3 regions of the Pseudomonas sp. PGPPP1 genome follow, and region 1 is predicted to be linked to each of the others. Evidence: riboswitches for the same ligand, from Rfam matches in the RefSeq annotation. Region 1 holds a riboswitch; each other region holds the start of a gene.
The links. A riboswitch is a leader RNA that binds a small molecule or an ion and turns the genes downstream of it on or off. The one in region 1 is predicted to bind manganese.

Region 1 (2,263 bases):
CGCGCCATGGCCAGGGCTTTTTTGTGATCAAGCGCGTGGCCCACACCAGCGAAGAGGAAGACAGCCTGCCGTACAACCGCGCCCTGGACACCATCTGGATGATGCGCCAGCAGTTTGTGCGCGACCCGGGCCATTCCCACCTCGGCGAAGGCTTCCCGCCGGTGGAATGGTTGATGGACATGCGCCTGGACAAGTTCCACCGCCAAGTGGTGCGCGCCGGGGTCACCACGCTGTTTCGCTATGGCACGCGCCTGGGCAACGCCGGGTTGCGCGCGCGGCTGGTGCAAAAACTCGCGGACTACGCGCTGCCCGTTTCGCCTCGGCAACTGGTGACCACCCTGGGCGCCAACCACGCGATGGACCTGATCATCCGCCGCTACCTCAACCCCGGCGACCCCGTGCTGGTGGAAGACCCCGGTTACTACCCGCTGTTCGGCAAACTGCAATTGCAGGGCGCACGCATGTTCGGCGTGCCCCGCGAGCCCGATGGGCCAGACCTGCAGGCACTGGAGCAACTCATCAAGGCCCATCGCCCGCGCCTGTTCTTTTTGCAGTCCATCGGCCACAACCCCACCGGCTCCGACCTGTCCCCGGCCAAGGCGCACCAACTGCTGCGCATCGCCGAGACCTATGACCTGCTGTTGGTAGAGAACGACGCAATGGCCGACTTCAAACCCAGTTCGGCGATCAAGCTGTCGGCGCTGGACCAACTCAATCGCACGCTGTACGTGGGCAGCTTTTCCAAGTCGGTTTCCGCGGCGCTACGCGTTGGCTTTATCGCTGGCAGCAAGCAGCGTGTCGAAGAGTTGGCGGATATCAAGATGATCCTGCACAACAGCGGCGCCGAGTACAGCGAGCGCACCATCGATGTGATCCTCGGCGAAGGCCAGTTCCTGCGCCACCTGTCGCGCCTGCAAGACCGCTTGCGCCACGCCACCGCGCGCGGCCTGGACCTGCTTGACGAACTCGGCGCCGAGGTGTTCTGCCGACCGGAACAGAGCCTGTACCTGTGGGCACGCTTCCCGCATATCGAAGATGCCAATGCCCTCACCCGCCACTGTCTGGCCCAAGGGGTGATGCTGGCGCCAGGTTCGATCTTCTCGACCCAACCCAAAAACACCTCGCCTTGGACCCGGCTGAACGTGGCCTACCTGGATGACCCGGTGTTCTGCCGGATCATCCGCGAGTTGCGATAACGGGTTTAACAAAATTTTCATGCTTGCCCACCTATGATCGCCTCCCTCGTTGGGGAGTAACCGGCTTCTGACCCTGTTGGAAGCGTTCGTATCAACATATTCGGCAACCTGCCGTGGTACGAACACCGTTTTTCGGTTGGTGAGACCAGCGACACTTCCATGCCTAAAGTCGGGCGCGTGGGGGTGTCGTTGCGTCCCATAGCCCGACTGGAAGCCTTACCGTGAATCCCATTTCCCTGATCCTCCTGGCCCTGGCCATGTCTACCGACGCCTTCGCGGCGGCCATCGGCAAAGGCTCCAGCCTGCACAAACCGCGCCTCACCGAAGCCCTGCGCGCCGGCCTGATCTTTGGTGTGATCGAAGCCATTACGCCGATGATCGGCTGGGCCATCGGCCACGCGGCCACCCGCTGGGTGGAAGACTGGGACCACTGGATCGCCTTTACCCTGCTGGTCGCCCTGGGCTTGCACATGATCTACAACGGCTTCAAGGCCGATGATGAAGAAGCAGAGAAACCCACCCAGCACTCGTTCATGATTCTGGCCGTCACAGCCTTTGCTACCAGCATTGATGCGCTGGCGGTGGGCGTAGGGCTGGCGTTTGTCGATGTGAACATTCTGGTGGCGGCTGCGGCGATTGGTTTGGCGACGATGACCATGGTGACCATCGGCATGATGCTCGGGCGGGTGTTGGGGACAGTGGTGGGCAAACGCGCAGAGATGGTCGGGGGTGTGGTGCTGATGTTGGTGGGTGCGACGATTTTGTATGAGCACCTGTCCGTTTAAGGTCAACACATAACCCATGTGGGAGCGGGCTTGCTCGCGAATGCGGTGGGTCAGTTGCCACACCTGTGGCTGATACACCGCATTCGCGAGCAAGCCCTCTCCCACATTGGATTGGCGGTGTTTTTTACGCGGCGTGATGCTCTTTTTTCAAACTTTCCATATCAATCACAAACCGGTACTTCACATCCCCCTTGAGCATCCGGTCATACGCGTCGTTGATGCCCTGGATATCGATCATCTCGATGTCCGAGACAATCTTGTGCTTGGCACAAAAATCCAGCA
Region 2 (2,263 bases), on a different contig from region 1:
GGTGGTGAGCTTGCCCGGGGTATTCAGCCATGGTCGCCTGGATCGCGGCACCGAACTGTTGCTGGAGCATCTGGATAAACTGCCCAGCGGCCATTTGCTGGACTTCGGCTGCGGCGCCGGCGTGCTTGGAGCTGCGGTAAAACGTCGCTACCCGCACAACACGGTCACGCTGCTGGATGTGGACGCCTTCGCCGCCGCCAGCAGCCGCCTGACCCTGGCGGCCAATGGTCTGGAAGCCGAAGTGCTGACCGGTGATGGCATTGATGCAGCACCGATGGGTTTAAACGCGATTTTGAGCAATCCGCCGTTCCACGTGGGCGTGCACACCGATTATTTCGCCACCGAAAACCTGCTGCGAAAAGCTGCGAAACATCTGGCAAAAGGCGGCGAACTCCGCTTGGTCGCAAACAGTTTCCTGAAGTACCAACCGCTGATCGAAGAGCATTTGGGGGTGTGTGCAATCAAGGCCGAAGGCAATGGTTTCCGCATTTACCGTGCCAAGCGCGGCTGACGAGCGTTTGAAAAAGAAGGCTTGCCGAATAGATTTTGCCTAGGCAGAATCCGCTCCGTCCTAGGGGAGTAGTCTCCCACGAGCGCCATGCTCGTCCGGCATACGTCAACATACTTGGTCAACAGGCCATGGCGTATGCGACCCAGGAGTCCGCACAGACGGACCGGGGTTTGACAAGACCTATGACACGCACACCTTACCCGGGGCGGGAAGGCTGTACGTGTCATAGCCGTGTCGACCCGCCCCTGGAAACTACCTGATGCTGGATTCACTACTCGTACCTACCGCAATCGTTGCCTTGGCCGAAATCGGCGACAAGACGCAACTGCTCGCGCTCATCCTCGCTGCACGCTTTCGCAAACCTTGGCCGATCATCGCCGGCATCGTTGCCGCGACCCTGGCCAACCATGCTGCCGCCGGTGCCGTGGGGGCGTGGTTTGGGAGCTTCTTCTCGGATGCGGTGTTGCACTGGATCCTGGCGGCGAGCTTCTGTGCCACGGCCTTGTGGACCCTGGTGCCGGACAAACTCGACGATGACGAAGCCAGTACGACGCGCAAATTCGGGCCGTTCCTGACCACGTTGATCGCGTTCTTCCTCGCAGAAATCGGTGACAAGACCCAAATCGCCACGGTGATGCTGGCGGCGCAGTACCCGGAACTGTGGCTGGTGATTATCGGCACCACCCTGGGCATGCTGATTGCCAACGTGCCGGTGGTCTTGGCGGGGAATTTTGCCGCAGAGAAACTGCCTTTGACCCTGATTCGTCGATTGGCGGCTACGGCATTCTTCGTGCTGGCTATCGTGGCCGTATACAAAGCAATGCAGAGCAGCGGTTGGATCTAAATCTGTAAACCCAACCCAATGTGGGAGCGGGCTTGCTCGCGAATACGGAGTGTCAGTCACTGATTATTTGACTGACCCACCGCCTTCGCGAGCAAGCCCGCTCCCACATTTAGACCCTCACCAGACTTATAGGCTCAGGACTTCTTGGCCTGCTGGTAAAGCGGCATCACCTTCGGAATCGCCGCCTGCAACGAGGCAATACGGCTATCAGACGCTGGGTGAGTGCTCATGAACTCCGGCGGTGCACCTTCCGAAGCCTTGGCCATCTTGTTCCACAACGTGATGGCCGCGTTCGGGTTGTAGCCGGCGCGGGCGGAGAGCTCCAGGCCGATCAGGTCTGCTTCGTTTTCATTGCTGCGGCTGTTGGGCAAGGTCATGCCGTAGTTGGCCACCGTATCCGCCAGTGCCAGGCTGTCCTGGCCCAGACCGAACAACGCACCCGCACCCTGCTTGGCCATCTCGATTCCGTAAGCCTTGGACATGGCTTCACGGCCATGCTCACGCAAGGCGTGGGCGATTTCATGGCCCATCACTGCCGCCAGTTCGTCATCGGTGAGTTTGAGGTTGTCGATCAATGCGCTGTACACAAAGATCTTGCCGCCCGGTCCGCAGTTGGCGTTCATCTCGTCGCTCTTGATCAGGTTCACTTCCCACTTCCACTGCGCAGCATCTGCACGAAAGGTCGGTGCTTGGGCGATCAAGCGGTTGGCGATGGCCTGCACACGCTTGGCGTTGGCGCTGGTTTTGTCTACCAGGCCTTTGCCACTGGCTTCGCCCAGGGTCTGCTGATAGGACTGCGCATACATCTGGTCGACTTCCTGGCTCGACAGCATGCTGAACATGTACTGCTTGCGCTCCACCCCAACAGCACCGCCGCTGGTGGTGTTGACCGATTGGCAACCGGCCAG
Region 3 (2,263 bases), on a different contig from region 1:
CAGTCGCGAAGCGCGGCAGCGGATCGTCGGCCAACTGACGGAAAACGCCCTGGGCTTTTTCAGCGGCGCCCCGCTGCGCATCGTCAGTTGATAAACTGCGCCCCTTTTCAAGGAGCAGACCATGGATCCGCGCAGTGAAGTACTGCTTCGTCAGGCCGAACTTTTTCAAGGCAACCTGCTGTTGGTGGGCTTGCCCGCCGACGACCTGCTGGGTCGCCTGCCCAACGCCCATGGGTGGTGCTGGCATGCCGGTGACCAGGCGGCGCTCGACGCACGCTTCCCGCAACGCAGCCAATTTGGCGTGAATGTGCCAGAGCGTGAGTTCGACGCAGCGGTGATTTTCCTGCCCAAGTCCAAGGACCTCACTGACTACCTGCTCAACGCCGTGGCCGCACGCCTGCCCGGCGCCGAGCTGTTCTTGGTCGGCGAGAAAAAAAGCGGTATCGAAAGTGCCGCCAAGCAGATGATCCCCTTTGGCAAGCCCCGCAAGCTCGACAACGCCCGGCATTGCCAGCTGTGGCAAATCACCGTTGCCAACGCGCCGCAAGCAGTGGAACTGGAGAGCCTGGCGCAAGTCTTCGAAGTGCCACTGGCCGAAGGTCCGCTCAAAGTAGTGAGCCTGCCGGGCGTGTTCAGCCATGGCCGCCTGGATCGTGGCACCGAGTTGTTGCTGGCGCATTTGGACAAATTGCCGAGCGGCCATCTGTTGGACTTTGGTTGCGGCGCCGGCGTGCTGGGGGCTGCGGTGAAACGTCGCTACCCGCACAACAGCGTGACGATGCTGGACGTGGACGCCTTCGCCGCTGCCAGCAGCCGCTTGACCCTCGCTGCCAATGGGCTGGAAGCCGAGGTGCTCACCGGTGATGGCATCGATGCTGCACCGATGGGTCTGAATGCGATCTTGAGCAACCCGCCGTTCCATGTCGGTGTGCACACCGATTATTTCGCCACCGAGAACCTGCTGCGAAAAGCAGCGAAACACTTGGCAAAAGGTGGCGAACTTCGCCTGGTAGCTAACAGTTTCCTGAAATACCAACCGCTGATTGAAGAGCATTTGGGCGTGTGTGCGATCAAGGCCGAGGGCAATGGTTTTCGCATCTACCGTGCCAAACGCGGCTGATGGCTATTTGAAAAAGAAGGCTTGCCGAATGGATTTTGCCTAGGCAGAATCCGCTCCGTCCTAGGGGAGTAGTCTCCCACGAGCGCCACGCTCGTCCGGCATACGTCAACATACTTGGTCAACAGACCATGGCGTATGCGACCCAGGAGTCCGCACAGACGGACCGGGGTTTGACAAGACCTATGACACGCACACCTTACCCGGGGCGGGAAGGCTGTACGTGTCATAGCCGTGTCGACCCGCCCCTGGAAACTTACCTGATGCTGGATTCATTACTCGTTCCTACCGCAATCGTTGCCTTGGCCGAAATCGGCGACAAGACGCAACTGCTCGCGCTCATTCTCGCTGCTCGCTTCCGCAAGCCTTGGCCAATCATCGCCGGCATCGTCGCCGCGACCCTGGCCAACCATGCGGCTGCCGGCGCAGTGGGGGCCTGGTTTGGCAGTTTTTTCTCGGATGCGGTGTTGCACTGGATCCTCGCAGCGAGCTTCTGCGCCACTGCGCTGTGGACACTGGTGCCAGACAAACTCGACGATGACGAAGCCAGTACCACGCGCAAGTTCGGGCCGTTCCTGACCACGCTGATTGCATTCTTCCTGGCGGAAATCGGTGACAAGACTCAGATCGCCACGGTGATGCTGGCCGCGCAATATCCGGAGCTGTGGCTGGTGATTATCGGCACCACTCTGGGCATGTTGATTGCCAACGTACCGGTGGTTCTGGCGGGGAATTTCGCGGCGGAGAAACTGCCGCTGACGTTGATTCGTCGACTGGCGGCTACGGCGTTTTTTGTCCTGGCGATCGTGGCGGTGTACAAGGCCATGCAGAGCAGCGGGTGGATCTAAGGATCTAAGCCTGCAAACCCAATCCAATGTGGGAGGGGGCTTGCCCCCGATAGCAGTAGATCAGTCAATGCATCTGCTAACTGACCCAACACCATCGGGGGCAAGCCCCCTCCCACATTTGGATCTTCATCAAGCCTTAGGACTTCTTGGCCTGTTGATACAACGGCATCACCTTAGGAATCGCCGCCTGCAAGGACGCGATTCGGCTGTCCGACGCCGGGTGAGTACTCATGAACTCCGGTGGCGAGCCTTCCGATGCCTTGGCCATCTTGTTCCACAGCGTGATGGCGGCGTTCGG

Region 2: another riboswitch for manganese. It lies ahead of CFE47_RS29400 (TMEM165/GDT1 family protein); the one in region 1 lies ahead of mntP (manganese efflux pump MntP).
Region 3: another riboswitch for manganese. It lies ahead of CFE47_RS25000 (TMEM165/GDT1 family protein); the one in region 1 lies ahead of mntP (manganese efflux pump MntP).

Annotation. Positions count from the first base shown of each region.
Region 1 is NZ_NKIG01000026.1:7,979-10,241, forward strand. It holds gene CFE47_RS23905 (aminotransferase-like domain-containing protein) at 1-1,196, shown strand, start outside; yybP-ykoY riboswitch at 1,236-1,407, shown strand; gene mntP (manganese efflux pump MntP) at 1,418-1,981, shown strand; gene CFE47_RS23915 (NAD(P)-dependent alcohol dehydrogenase) at 2,106-2,263, opposite strand, start outside.
Region 2 is NZ_NKIG01000045.1:17,379-19,641, forward strand. It holds gene CFE47_RS29395 (methyltransferase) at 1-511, shown strand, start outside; yybP-ykoY riboswitch at 562-683, shown strand; gene CFE47_RS29400 (TMEM165/GDT1 family protein) at 771-1,355, shown strand; gene CFE47_RS29405 (M48 family metallopeptidase) at 1,490-2,263, opposite strand, start outside.
Region 3 is NZ_NKIG01000028.1:61,764-64,026, reverse strand. It holds gene CFE47_RS25010 (2-hydroxyacid dehydrogenase) at 1-91, shown strand, start outside; gene CFE47_RS25005 (methyltransferase) at 122-1,120, shown strand; yybP-ykoY riboswitch at 1,171-1,292, shown strand; gene CFE47_RS25000 (TMEM165/GDT1 family protein) at 1,381-1,965, shown strand; gene CFE47_RS24995 (M48 family metallopeptidase) at 2,102-2,263, opposite strand, start outside.